DNA from 2 places in the Paenibacillus sp. KS-LC4 genome. Region 2 is predicted to be linked to the other one. Evidence: riboswitches for the same ligand, from Rfam matches in the RefSeq annotation. Region 2 holds a riboswitch; the other holds the start of a gene.

Region 1 (7,279 bases), 1.9 Mb from region 2:
TTTTATGCGCTCGTCTATTTGCTGCCGCCTGTTATGTTCATTGCAGCTTTGCTAGCTCATGCCGTTTTTTCGGCAGGGACGCTGGCAAGCACGCTTGCTCCCTGCCTGCTGCCGGCCGCGGTAGGCTGGCTGCTGGCGATCATTATTAAAGCGGTGATTGATCATCGCGGTCGTGTGCCAGTGTGGTTTGCTTTATTGCTGCCAGCGGGCATAGTTATGCTTATCGGCATTGCTGCGGCGTCATGGCGCGCAGCGGTGAGCGGAGAAGGGTATTTATGGAAGGGCAGGCGGTATCTATGAAGCGGGTTGTCATCATTGGGGGCGGCATCGGCGGTTTATCAGCGGCGGCCCGTCTTGCGCATGCAGGCTATGCGGTCATTGTACTGGAGCAGCAGGACAAAGTGGGAGGCAAGCTCCAGCGTATCCAGCTCGGGGAATATCGCTTTGATCGGGGACCAAGCACCATAACGATGACGGAGGCTTTTCGCAAGGTGTTTGCTTCAGTAGGCCGCCGTATCGAGGATTATATTGATTTTTATCGACTGGAGCATGGAACGCGCAACTGCTTTGCAGATGGATCAGTCGTGGATTTATCCGCTGACCCGGCTGTGATGGAGGAGCAAATTTCCCGCTATAGCCCGCAGGATGCCCGGCGGTATCGGGCTTTTATGGCCGAAGCGGCGGTGATGTATGGACAGGCGGAGCGTCATTTTATGAACAAAATGATGGTTTCCTGGCAGGATAAGCTGAACCCTGGACTGGCGGCAGCATTTGTCCGCATTCGCCCGCTGACGAAGCTGTCCGTGCTGCTGCGCCGTTATTTCCATCATCCGAACACACTGGCCTTGTTTGGACGATATGCGACCTATGTCGGCTCGGCCCCTGATCGGGCGCCAGCCATCTTCGCGATGCTGCCGCATGTGGAGGCGGAGCTTGGCATTTTCGGAGTTCGTGGAGGCACATACAGCATGGTTGAAGGACTACGACAGCTGGCGGAGGAAATGGGGGCGGAAATACGCACCTCGACACGTGTACAGCGCATTGTTGCCAGTGGCGGCCGAGTAAGCGGGGTAGAGACGGAAAGCGGTTTTGTGCCAGCTGATCTGGTTCTCGCGAACGGTGATGTGCTGTCCGTATGCCGGGATTTGCTCGAAGAACAGCTGCGGCCCGCGATGACAGACCGCAAAATGGCCAGCTACGAGCCATCGCTGTCCGGCTTTGTTACGCTTGCCGGCATTCGCAAACGTTACGATAAGCTGCTGCATCATACCGTATTTTATCCGCAGCGATATGGGGAAGAATTTGAGGCGATTTTCGAGCGCCGCGTGGCGCCAGCTAATCCCGCGATCTATATATGCTGCTCGGCCTATTCAGAGCCGGACATGGCGCCGGAAGGCGGCAGCAACCTGTTTATTTTGGCGAATGCTCCTTATACGTCGGACGCTTGGAGCTGGGAGAGAGAGGCGGAGCGTTATCAGGGACGTCTATTCAAGCAGTTAGCTGTCTATGGCTTGGAGGGTCTCGACCTTAATACGGAGCAGCTTGCTGTTTATACGCCGGAGGATCTGGAGCGGGATACATCAGCCTTTCGCGGCGCCATCTATGGCATTTCCTCGAATTCAGCGAAGCAGACGTTTATGCGGCCGTCCAATCGTGCGGATTTGCGTGGACTGTGGTTTGCAGGCGGAACGACCCATCCTGGCGGAGGGACGCCAATGGTTGCCATGTCGGGGCTGCTCACCGCAGAGGCGATGATTCGGCAGCATTCATGAATGGTGCTTTATTATGGTACAAAAGAAAAGCCGTGCTTAGTTAAGAGCAGTAATGCCCTGAAGCCAAGCGCGGCTTAATTCATATAAAGGTTGATGGAGCATGTCCGTGAACGGAATAAGGGTTGGAAAAAAATAAAAAACCCTTCTAAATTAGAGGGCCTGCTTGAAACAACTTATTAAATATCGGGACGACACGATTTGAACATGCGACCCCCTGGTCCCAAACCAGGTGCTCTACCAAGCTGAGCTACGTCCCGAAAAAAATGGTGCCGTCGAGAGGACTTGAACCCCCAACCTACTGATTACAAGTCAGTTGCTCTACCAATTGAGCTACAACGGCGCGGTTATGTATCGGACACAAGATGTATTATGCCATAGAACGCTAGGAGGATGCAAGACCTTTTTTTATTTTTTTCGAAAAAAAATTCGGGCAGCAGTCAAATACCCGAATAGAACTGATTTTTAACTTAACTCTTATCTATAAGATTGTTGCTTTGTTTGAAGGCGGTCCGTTCTTACGGCGATGTATCCCCCATTATTTCAACTTCCTCGGTACGATTTGAGCTTCTTACGAATACTCGCTTATTCGCAGGGTTGCGCCTGGTTGGTTTGGGATAAGTGCTTATCCTTTATTTGTTTCTGATTAAATCCGAAATTAAGATACCGTTTATTTTCAATCCAGTAATGTCACAATCAGTTATTTCAACATTTGATAAATCACAATTTTTTAATTGCCCATTAGATAGATTGCAGTTATGAAAACTTACTGGTTTATATCGCCCATCGGGATTATAATTCCCTTCTCCCTCCATAGGAAGAACCACATTATGAAATTCTGTACCAAATAGATGGACTTTGTCAATAACAGCATGGCTAAAGTTAGCATGCTGAATTTTAATTCCACTCATATTAACATCATTCAAAGTCATTTCACTCATATTTACGTTATTAATTTTCGTCTTCGCCAAACTGACATTATCAATGTCAAGTTCTTCAGCTCTAACCTCTTGCCACTTTGACCCTGATATATCCGCCTTTTGCAAATCCAACTGCTCTACCTTTAAGCTCATTTTCATATCTCCTTCCAGATTATAATTAAGCTGCTTTTGTTGCTTCGACATTCGACCTGCATTTCCCTTTATTACCCAGTTATCTAATCGCCCGTTATTTTTTATCTTCTTTAGGCTGACTTGAGCGTTCGCACAGGCGAGAATACTGCTTTTTGGCAAGCATCGAGGTCCATTAAACGTTTCAACATTTTCTTGCTCATCTGTTTGTGTAATCGAAGATGCTTCAGCAATGAACGCAAGTAAGATCATTGCTGAATCGAGCTTCGCGAGTATCCTCAGCTAAATTGGCAGTATCTTCTCTGGATTCAGGAAGGAGCGGTCTGCATGGCTTGAAAAAAGCTGCAACTGTTCCGGCTTTGGCAACTCATCAAAATGTTCGTATTGCCTTAACCAATCCATTTCCTTCATTGTCTCATTGAGAACTGATGTTCTCATTTATCATAACAGAAAAAAGGTTTAGTAACAATCCTTACGAAAAAGAGCCTTTAACTTTAAAATGAACGACTGCGCTGTACAGCATTTTCCCGCGATCTGGATGAAACACGGCATGGTGGCTAATTGCATGAACGTGTAGGAGCAGAGCCTTATTGGTTTCGATTTGCTGGTCAATTTGTTTTTCCAGCGTTCGTAAGTCGAATGCCTCAAAAAACTCGATCTTATCTTCGATTAAATCTAGGCGAAAATCCATCGTAAACCTCCTTAAATCTCTTTCATGTCTTGTTATGTCTGGCTATTAAAGCGGTGCTCAACATTAATTTAACGCATCATGTCAGCTTATGACGCTTTTTGTAATTTACAAAAAGGTTTCCCTAAATTATACTTTAAAAGTGGCAAAATAAATAGAAAATTACATACTGAAAAAGGCAAACTTATTGAAAAATAAGGGCGCAAAGTTATGGGCCTAAGGTATTGCGCTATGGCTGCCAAACCACCGGTGCAGGACTATAGACTGAGTCAGCTATTCAACCGGTAACGGTGGTTGAATAGCTTTTATTTTTTTCAGTGTAATTAGGAGAAATGGAGAGAAAATAGTGATTACCCGATTGAGAGAGGCAAAGTGGTTAAAATGGACCTCAAAAATTTCTGATTTCTTCAAGAGACAGAAGGTCACAACGAAGCTGCTGTTTATTACTTCCTTAATTACGTTGTTTAACGTAGTGGCTGGCGGTTGGATTTTTATGCAAAATGCTTCGGTTAGAAGTGCCGTGAATGCTTCAAATGAGCTTCAGGAGGCAAAAAAAGAATATCAAGGCGTGTCGGATTCGATGCTGCGAACGCTGCTTTCGATGATTGATGCTGTAGAAAATGGAAGTACTGGCGATGATGGGGTTAATTTGGCACTTAAGTCAATGCCCGAGCGGGTGGACAAACTGAAGGTGACACTAGCAGCCCTTGATGAGAAATATCCTCACGGAGATAATGGCAACGCCTATGCGAACCAAGGCAATGTGTTTGGTCTTGCTCTGGAGCAGCTTCGTGCAGAAAACGGCAATTATAGCCAGCTCTCCATTGAAGACCGTTCCGCCAAGGTTAAACAGCTTGTTAGTACATATACGATTGTTCTAAGCTTTGCTAATGAAACGGTAGAGAAATGGCTTGAAGTGGATTCAATCGCTACACAGGATGCTTTGAACAAAAGTCTTGCGGCTGCCAATATGATTATTATCATCAATATTGTGCTGCTTGCCGTATTGCCGTTCCTCATGTCCTATTCGTTAAGCCGGAATGTGAAAAAAGGCATCGTTGGCTTAATGAAGCGAATTGCCTCCTATCAAAATAACGATTTCACCTATGATGGAAAGCTGAATCGTCAAGATGAATTTGGACAAATTGACCGTTCGCTGGAGCAAATGGGAAGCGCGCTTCGCGATACGCTTCGTTCGACTATGGATGTCAGTACGGTTGTTCTGCAAGCCTCGCGCAATATGGGTGATATGATTGTTCGTAATCAGAATGCTTCCGAGCAGGTGAAAGAAGAGATTAGCAACGGCAAGACGATTTTGATGACCCAGTATGATGATGCCACTTCCATCTCTGCTGTAACAGAGCAAATATCGGCAAGCTCGCAGCAAATTGCTGCCTCCACCGAATATATTAACCGCGATATGAAAGAAATGAGAGAGTCGTCGCGCACAGGCTCCACCGATATGAAGGGCGTCGTGCAAATGGTCAATCAGACGGTGCAGCAATTTGCCCGAGTAACCGAATCCTTCGACCGGATTAATGAGCGTTACAATAATGTAACGAAGTTTTTGGGCGGTATTCAGGATTTGAACACTCAGACGAATTTATTGTCGCTGAATGCTTCGATTGAATCGGCGCGTGCAGGCGAGCATGGCAGAGGGTTTGCTGTAGTAGCAGAGGAGATTCGCAAGCTGTCGAGCCAGACGGACATCATCTCCAAAGATATTACGAAGGAGCTTAAGCTTATTCAGAACGATTTTGCCGACAGCAGCCAGAGCTTGAGCAGCTTCTCAGAAGTGATTGAAACGACGAAGCAGGCGTCGGTGACGGCGAGCGAAATGTTTAACGGCCTGGAAAATCAAAGCAGCGCCTTGTCCGAGCAAATGGGCGAAATCTCTGTCGGTATTGATGAAATTACAAAGGGTATTACCGATATTGTTGGTTCTGTTGACAAGCTTCTGCAAACCTCCTCGGAGGTGAATGGCAAAATGGAGCAGATGAGCGGAATGTCCGAGGATCAATTTGAGGTATCGCTTCAGCTTCAAGAGCTGGCGGAGAAACTACAGGGCTCTTCCACTAATTTGCGCGAGAAAGCGGCTGTATTCAAGGTGTAAGCTCGCTTTCTAATGGGAATAGAAAATGGAACAATGCAGATGAATGCTAAAGATGGAATACTAAAGAGAATAGTAAAGAGGGATAGTAAAGAGGAATAGTAAAGAGGAATAGTAAAGAGGAAATAGCTGCTTTCAGCGCCCGTGGGCGATTGGAGGCAGCCTTTTTTTATCCAGCCCTTTACAAAAACAGATTACTAGTGTACTATTAAGATATAACACTAACACGCTAACACATTAATACGGAGGTGACTTATGCCGATTGAATTTGACAACAACCAACCAATCTATATCCAGATTATGAACTACATTAAACAGCAAATTATTAGCGGGAAGCTTCATCCCGGCGATAAAATCGAATCGGTGCGCGAGCTTGCAGTGGAGCTGCAAATCAATCCTAATACGATCCAGCGTACTTTTCAGGAGCTGGAGCGTGAAGGCATCGTCGAAACAAGGCGCGGACTTGGAAGATATGTAACGAGCGAGGAGGCGGCTATTGTGAGTATAAAGAAAGAAATGGCGGCTGATTTACTTGGACGTTTCATTCAGGGGATGCGTGATTTGGGCTTTAAGCAGGAGGACATTGTAGCGATTGTTACGGAAGCGGTTAGCAAGGAAGAGCAGAAATAGGCGGGGGGAAAATAAAGTGATGAAGAAGATTGTTGAACTGCAAGCCGTAACAAAAAACTTCGGATCGAGAAAAGCGCTGCATAATATTCATTTGAACCTAGAGGCAGGCAAAATTATTGGTCTGCTTGGCAGTAATGGCAGCGGCAAGAGTACACTCATGAAGCTGGCTGCCGGACTTATTCAGCCAACCTCAGGAAGCGTTCGGATATGCGGAGAGCCGATTGGCATTGGGACGAAGGCGATTACGTCCTTTATGCCGGATCAGCCGGTAACCGAGTCGTGGATGCGGGTGAAGGATGCCCTTCGTTTTTTCAGTGATTTTTATAAGGATTTCGATCAGGAGAAAGCGGGGAGCATGCTCGATTTTTTGAAGCTGGATCGCAATGATCGTATTAGCTCTTTATCAAAGGGGATGAATGAGCGGCTGCAGCTCACGCTCGCGATGTCGCGTCAGGCTAAGCTTTATTTGCTCGATGAGCCGATAGGCGGCGTTGATCCCGTGGCCCGGGGTAAAATTTTGGACGCTATCGTTAAGTTTTATAATGAAGACAGCTGTGTGCTCATCTCGACGCATTTAATTACAGATATCGAACGGGTTTTCGATGAAGTCATTTTTATTCAGCACGGCGAAGTTTCACTGCGTCAGGACGTGGAGAGCATTCGCTCCAAGCATGGTAAAAGTGTAGATGAGCTATTCAGGGAGGTATTTTCAGAATGATAAACTTATTGAAATATGACTGGAAACGCAATGCGAATTTAATTATGGGCTCGGCGGCGGCGCTTATTATTTTGCAGGGAGCTCTCTCTTTTTTTAGTACAACTCGCAATTGGCAGCCTGCAATGTCGCTTACATTCATGTTCATGGGCTATTTATTCGTTGCCTTCATGCTGATCATATTTTCCTCAAAGACGTACTCTCACAACCTTAAATCGTACGGTCGCCGCTTATTGCCGCTGGCCACGTGGAAAACAATCGCTTCGCCGCTTCTGCTGCAATTCATATTATCGGCTG
Region 2 (7,279 bases):
CAGCAAGCATCGTCGGATAATAGCCGATAATGCCTTCCAAGCAAGCTGCTATTTATAAAATACGCGATAAGGGAGCGTAAAAGCTGTAAGGCAGCTTACAGCTTTCGTTTTGTTTTGTTTCGTTTTGCAGCTAAGTCATCAGGCGCTTCATAAGCTTGCCTTGGTGGATACAAATGGTTCTGAAGCCGGTGCTGATGTAGCCCTCTTTCACGAGCTCTTGAAGGGCGACCGTTACGGATTCCCGGCTCGCACCAACGAGATGGGCAATTTCCTGATGCGAGAGCGGAAAGTTTATTTTATCGAATTCGCCCGCGCTAGTAAATCCGAAGTCCTTGCCAAGCCGCATCAGCGCATGCAAAATTTTATCATGCAGGTTCCCCAGCGCCAAATGCTCCGTCAACTGGCTCATGCCGTTCAAGCGGTCGCTTAATACCTCAAGCAAGGACAGCATAAACCGGGGCCGATGAAGCAGAAAATTTTCAAAGCGCTTCGGGTCCATCAAGCAAATATCGCTGTCTTCAGCTGCTTCAATGTAATGGTTTCGCGTTCCAAACGAAATCATCGCCATTTCCCCAAATACATTGCCTTCGCTCAAAATATCCGAAGTGAACTGCTTGCCCTCCGCGCTGAGCTTATACAAGCGAACCTTGCCTTTTTTCACAAAATAAAGCCCTTCGGCAAATGTCGCCGGCGTCTGAATAAATGTATTTTTCGAAAAAGGCGTAATGACGGTTAGCTCCTCCATCTCGATTAAATCTTCCATCGACAACGAATGAAGCAGATTAAATTGCGACAAATATTGAATTTTATCCACGATAGACCTATTCGCTTCGTACATAAACGAGCAGCTTCTGAAGCCAAGCGACGTCGCTCTGTATCCTGAGTTTATTCTGGCGCTTCTCAAACGCAAGCTCAAATAAATAGGCCTGCTTGTTTTTAACGATTTTATCCAATTGAAAGAGCGTCGCATATAATTCAGATATGCTCGTTACGTTTTGATAAGCAGCATAAATTTCCGTTTTCATCGCCTCCATCACTAGCTTAAAGGGCTGACGAGCTGTTGACCAGCCTGTCAGCCCTTTTATTTTACATGAATTGCGGCTGCGGTGCAGTCGAATTTTCTTCACTTGATTCGTTTCATCTTGTCACGAGGAACATCCGTTATTGGTGACATTTCGTAGTCATTTGAATTTTGCTAGAAAATCACTTATACTTAGCAATACGTTTAAACAATTGAACCATATAGCGGAGTGGAGCCATGAGCGAATTTACCGGCAATCAGAAGGCGATTCACATTTTTGAAAGCTTAAGCCCTTATTTTCAAGGCTTGGGGGACCCTGTTCGCCAGCAAATTATATCGCTGCTTATCGACAAAGATAGTATGAATGTGACGCAAATTGCCGAGCAAATCCCGATGTCACGACCTACCGTTTCCCATCATCTAAAGATATTGCGCCAAGCAAAGCTGCTGACCGTTCAGAAGAAAGGAACTGAAATGTACTACCGGCTCGAAATCAATGACGCTATTGCGCTTATGAAGCAGCTTGTCCAATTCGTGGAAGAGGAATGCCAATGCTAGTGCCAAAATTTAGGCCAGCATGCTGACATTCCTTTTTCAAAGCTTAATATGTCGAAAAACTTAAACGTATAAACATTTAATCGGAGGTTCATAATATGCAAAAAAGAAACGTTCTTATTGTTGGAGGTTATGGCGAGGTTGGCCGACAGATTGCCCAGATTTTATTGGATCGGCATGAAGATTTGGACATTGTATTGGGAGGAAGGTCGCCCGGGAAAGCAGCCGCCTTAGAATCTGAACGCGTACATACTGTTGTTGTAGATACGAACACGGAGGACCCTCTTCAGCATGTAGATGAGCCTATCTCGCTCATCATCAGCGCCGTTAACGATTTGCAAGACAAGCTGCTGCTGGCAGCCGTGAAAAGAAAAATCCCATTCATTGATGTGACTCGCTGGACGGAATTATTTGAGCAAGCCTCTGCTAAATTGAAAAAGGTAAAGCTGCATGCGCCTGTCGTGCTATCCTCAGGCTGGATGGCGGGAACAGCCTCTCTATTCGCTAAGCTGTATGCCGAATCGCTTCAGAACGTAGCTGTCGATATTCATGCCCTATACTCTCTGCAGGATAAAGCGGGACCCGATTCTACCGCTTATATGGATCGACTGACGATTCCCTTTCATATTACGGAAGCGGGAAAAAGCCGCCTTGTACATCCGATGACCGATCCCGTCAAGGTCCAGTTTCCCAATGGCTATGAGGCAAAATGCTATCGGCTCGATACGCCTGATCATATGACCCTGCTTAAAGATAACCATATTGACACAGCTAGCTTCCGTATTAGCTTCGACAGCAAAACATCTACCTCCTTGCTTGTAGCGCTCGTTAACAGCGGGCTATGGAAAATGATTAGCGGCAAAAGGTTCCGATCGTTCAGGCAGCGCCTGCTCTACAATCCAGGCACCGGCAGCACCCATCATGTGCTTATCCACCTAAAGGGAACAGGCCCTAATGGCCGCCCCGTCGAGCGGCGAGTCGCTATTTCGGACCCGCTTGGTCAAACTCACCTTACCGCCCTTGGTGCGGCTGTCCAAGCCGAGAAGCTGCTGCTAATGCCTAACAACGAACCGATAGCTCCCGGCGTTTATTACCCCGAGGACTTGCCAAATTCGCGAATGGATAAAGCGGCAATTTTAAACTTTTTCAAACAATATGGCGTTGTGGTCTCCAACTAGATGAAAGGGCCATAACGCTCGTTAGCTTTCGATTCGCACAAAAAAGGCCATGCCATAGCGACAGCAGGTCGACTTTGGGCATGGCCTCATCGTTATTGAACTACACTTTAAACCGATTAAGCATCGTTTTTAGCTCATCCGCTGTGCGTGTCAGCTGTTCCACAGAGCTGTTTATTTCCATAATGGAAGCAAGTTGCTCTTCCGACATGGCGGCAATCGTCTCAAAGCTTTGGGATGAGTCCTTGCTGATTTGCACACTTTGTTTAATCTCGGATTCCACACGCTCCGTATTGGCATTTAGCTGTTCGGCGGCTGAGGCAATTTTCTCCATATGCGTGGATACGTCCGTCGTTGTTGTCACTAGCGTCTGGAATAAAACGCCGACCTTATCTACTTGCTCCAAACCAAGCGCAACTTCACCTGTGCCTTTGTCCATTGTCCCCACGGCATGATTCGTGTCGGCCTGTACCTGTTGAATGAGACTCGCAATCTGATTGGAGGATTCGGTTGATTGCTCCGCAAGCTTGCGAATTTCCTCCGCCACTACCGCAAACCCTTTTCCATGAGCTCCCGCTCTGACGGCCTCGATTGAAGCATTGAGCGCCAAAATATTAGTTTGAGAAGCAATAGATGTAATGGCAGACGTAATGTTGCCGATCTCCATCGAACGCTCGCCCAATCTTTTAATGTCCTCAGCAGCTTCATTAACCGTCTGTTGGATGGAGTCCATTTGATTGGCCAAGGCATCGACGGCCTCATTGCCTGTTTTGGCTCCCTTGGAAGCTTCAGCGGCTATGCCAGAGGTATCGTTAGATATATTTAGTATGCCATATACGCCTTCACTAATATTACCAATCAACCCCAAATTCCTTTCATAGCCCATCATTTGACCCTGCAAGCCGGCGTTTGCTTGCTGAATGTTAGTGGTGGTTTGCTGAACGGTTGTTGATATTTGATCCACATTGCCCAATAGATGCGACGAGGAGCTGGCAACAATCTGTCCCTTATCCAAAATAGAAAGGATCAGCCCTTGCAAATTTTCAAGCATCCCGTTAAAGCTTCTGGAAAGCTCGCCGATCTCATCCTTCGTTTCAAATGCCAGTCTGGAGGACAAGTCGCCTTCGCTGGCAGATAGCCCCTTCAGCTTTTCATTCATGATGGAAAGCGGCTTTAGCGTTTTGCGCATGACCGTATAGATGATGGCTGCGGAAATCAGAAGACACACAATGGTTATAAAAATCGAAAACCGCAGCAAGGCGTTCGCTTGGGCATAGGCTTCGCTTTTGGGAACCAAAATGGCAATGCCCCAATCCATCATGTTAGATTTGCCATAAACGATCATATGCTCCGAGCCGTTAATGACGGCTTCACCTAAACCCGTATCGCCATTTGTGCTGTCCGTTACCATTTTATTTAACGCCTCATTGTCGTAATCGGCCATATTTTTCTGCAAGGTCTCCTCGGGTTTTTGACTAGCCACAACCGTCCCGTCCTTTGTATAAACAATCGCATGACCGCTTTCTCCTAATTTCACTTTGGAGATAAGATCAATCAGGTCCTGAATGGGCTGACCCCCATTGCCGACTCCAACGATATTTCCTTGATCATCCCTTACAGGCGTAGCCGTAAGCACAATCGGAGTTCCCTCCACGCCCGGAGATTTTGAGTCTACAGGATCAATCGTCACCGTCTCACCCTTGATCGCTCTTTGAAAATGGGGGTAATCCTTAACGCTAGTCGTTGCTCCCGGCAAATAAAGCGTGCCGTCAGGAGCAATAAATGCAAATTCGTCCGGGTTATCGGTAATCTTTGTCATCCTGTTGCTGTAGGCGAGAATTTTAGGAATATCTCGGTTCCTCACATCATCAGACTGACTTAATGCCTCGTATTTGGCCTGTGTACCCTGTATCCATATATCAATGTAGTTTTGAACCACAGTCAGCTGCTGCTCTGCCTGTTTCTTAAAGTTTGCCTCCAATGTCGTTTTGGCTCTATCATAGCCAAGGAAGGACACACAGCTTAGTGATACGGTCATTAATAGAGTGGTAATCAGGCTGCTTTTGATGGTTAGTTTCATTGTAATCACTCTTTTTCCTTCGTAAATTTTTGAATACGAAAAAAATCCGGACCGAATAGACTGGATTTGCGTACACATACCCCTTCCTTAGTCGACGACCCGACTAGCATCGTGCTTAGGTCATTCGACTCGAAGCTTTGCGTCCCCGCCCTTCCGCGAGTTCACCTTTATAAAAAAGAATATCGGTAAAGCGTCACTAAAGTTTTATAGTTACACATTAATAATTCATTAGAATCTTTACAAATTTACATATTCAACCAAAAAATACAGTGTTGGTGAGCCAATGAAAGGTTTTTTCATTCAATGAGGAACTTAAAGAATATAGAGGAGCTTGCACAAGCAAGCTTAGAGAGGTGTCGTAGATTCCAAATCGGGCTGGGGCTGGGGCTGGGGCTGGGGCTGGCGCACCCCAGACGCTTCAGACTCGACAATCATTAGGACGTTCTCTTTGACTGCCGAGCGTTAGAGTGTCATGAAGCCGCCGTACCTGGCCAAATATTGTTCTTTTTCTTTATAATCCGGCATTATGCTGCCGACGCGCCTCCAGAAGGAGCGGTCATGGTTCATATGAAACAAGTGGCAAAGCTCATGGATAATGACGTAATCAATTACATCCAATGGAGCCATCGCCAAACGATAATTGAAGGTTAAATGCTTGCTTGAGCTGCAGCTTCCCCACTTGGTCGTGGACTCGACAATCTCAACAGATTTAGGCTTTATTCTCAGCTGCGCCTGATAAATAGGCAGGCGTTCCCCTACAATCTTTTTACAGCTTGCAAAATAAAACTTCTTAAGGTTTTTTCGAAGCTCCTCCTCTGATAAACCCTCAGTCTCCATTAACTCATGCAGCAAACGCTCCTTGCCAAGATAGAGAAATTTCTCTTTCTCTTGATATTGCTTCGTTTGCGGCGTTTTTGTTGCCTCCGCAAGCTGCTTCCTTTGCTCCAAAATCCATTTCCCATGCCGCTCGACTGATCGTTTAATGACCTCTTCACTTGCTGCTTTCGGGGCTTTAACGGTGATGAAGCCTGACGGCTCAATCTGAATCGATATTTTTTTCTCCCGATTGCCGTATTCAACATGAAACGATATCGTTTGATTTTCAAATTCAATGTTCATCGGCTAATTAAAGGTCATCCAGGCTGTCGTGCCGAGCGCTTCAAAGTTCTGCTTATACCAAAAGTTGCGCGATTTATCCAGCGTGTACACATACATTCTCTTTTTCGGATATTTCGCTTTAAGCCAGTTGATAAAGGAGGCCGCATGTCCCTTGCCTTCATATTCCTTCAGCACATCCAGCGCTTCTATAAAAACAAAATCCCTTTTATTTTTAACATCAATATAAAAATCCTTTTCCAAATATTTTTCGTCATCGCTAAAATAATCATTTTCCGCTTTTTCGATGAGCTGCTTGCCGCTCGCATACTCCCAAATGACGCCGTAGCCAACCATCGTCTCTTCTGCTTCAATGACATAGATGCTTGCCGGCAGCTCCGATTGGTCCTTCTTGCTGAGTTCGCTTGCATGGTAGGTCGTTGTAATCTCGCTGAGTGTATTTTGCATTTCTTGATCGAAGGGCTTCTCTATAATGCTGGACATGATTTTGTTCTCCTTTTTGCCTAAGAGCTTGGATTCATTGTGACGGTGACTCGTGACCGTAATCATACCATATTCGATGTATTGAAAAAATAAAAAACGATTTGACAAACGAAATCCATCACGATATATTTAGTTAGCACTCTAACTATTAGATGTCTAATTTATTTAAACAGAAGGTGATAACTATGCAGCAAGACCGCAATCTGCAGTATAAGTTTCGTATGATCGGTCTAATGATGAAGCTCAACGTCAATAAGAAGTTGGAGATGTACGGGTTAACGGTAGAGCAAGGGCATGCCATTCGGTATATTAATGAGCATGAGGAAGGGGGACTTTCGCAGAAGGACCTCGAAATTACCTTTAACCGCAAAGGCTCCTCTATCAGCAGTCTGGTCAACAATTTAGAGAAGAAAGGCCTTATTGTTCGCAAGTCTGATCCGAAAGATGAGCGCCGCAACCTGCTGCGTGTAACCCCAGCTGCGAAAGAGCTGCTTGGCTCGTTCAATCAATATTTTGAAGATTTTGAGCATACGCTGCTGGAAGGCTTCACCGAAGATGAAACCAACTTGCTGTTCAGGTTCCTTTCGCGCATTGAAGCCAATATTGAAGAAGATACGGCGAACTCCGTTGGGCGCAAATCATCATTTTAGCATCCTCGTAGCCCCTCCTTTCGAATGAAGGGAAGGGATTATGATTGACATATAGTTAGATTTCTAACTAATTAACTGCAAACCATAATTGAGAAAGTGGTGACCCCCATGGATACTGAAAACCTCCATTATTTTGAAAAAGCACCGATTTACAAAGCGATTGCCCATTTCGCCGTTCCTATGATGCTCGGCATGTCAA

Evidence for each region. Region 2 has a riboswitch for cyclic di-GMP ahead of V5J77_RS18110 (methyl-accepting chemotaxis protein). Riboswitches for the same ligand answer to the same signal wherever they lie in the genome.
Region 1: linked by a shared signal. The riboswitch ahead of V5J77_RS10075 (methyl-accepting chemotaxis protein) and the one ahead of V5J77_RS18110 (methyl-accepting chemotaxis protein) in region 2 are both predicted to bind cyclic di-GMP.

The regions. Positions count from the first base shown of each region.
Region 1 covers NZ_CP145905.1:2,368,529-2,375,807, forward strand. Annotated here, with positions in the region: gene V5J77_RS10045 (glycosyltransferase family 2 protein) at 1-300, shown strand, start outside; gene crtI (phytoene desaturase family protein) at 276-1,772, shown strand; tRNA gene V5J77_RS10055 (tRNA-Pro) at 1,956-2,029, opposite strand; tRNA gene V5J77_RS10060 (tRNA-Thr) at 2,037-2,112, opposite strand; gene V5J77_RS10065 (pentapeptide repeat-containing protein) at 2,402-3,091, opposite strand; gene V5J77_RS10070 (YrzA family protein) at 3,312-3,530, opposite strand; cyclic di-GMP riboswitch class I at 3,695-3,778, shown strand; gene V5J77_RS10075 (methyl-accepting chemotaxis protein) at 3,874-5,640, shown strand; gene V5J77_RS10080 (GntR family transcriptional regulator) at 5,893-6,267, shown strand; gene V5J77_RS10085 (ABC transporter ATP-binding protein) at 6,287-6,985, shown strand; gene V5J77_RS10090 (hypothetical protein) at 6,982-7,279, shown strand, end outside.
Region 2 covers NZ_CP145905.1:4,300,705-4,307,983, forward strand. Annotated here, with positions in the region: gene V5J77_RS18090 (Crp/Fnr family transcriptional regulator) at 131-814, opposite strand; gene V5J77_RS18095 (hypothetical protein) at 822-1,127, opposite strand; gene V5J77_RS18100 (metalloregulator ArsR/SmtB family transcription factor) at 1,259-1,579, shown strand; gene V5J77_RS18105 (saccharopine dehydrogenase NADP-binding domain-containing protein) at 1,675-2,754, shown strand; gene V5J77_RS18110 (methyl-accepting chemotaxis protein) at 2,855-4,831, opposite strand; cyclic di-GMP riboswitch class I at 4,922-5,007, opposite strand; gene V5J77_RS18115 (SprT family zinc-dependent metalloprotease) at 5,294-5,950, opposite strand; gene V5J77_RS18120 (GNAT family N-acetyltransferase) at 5,954-6,430, opposite strand; gene V5J77_RS18125 (MarR family transcriptional regulator) at 6,616-7,080, shown strand; gene V5J77_RS18130 (MATE family efflux transporter) at 7,189-7,279, shown strand, end outside.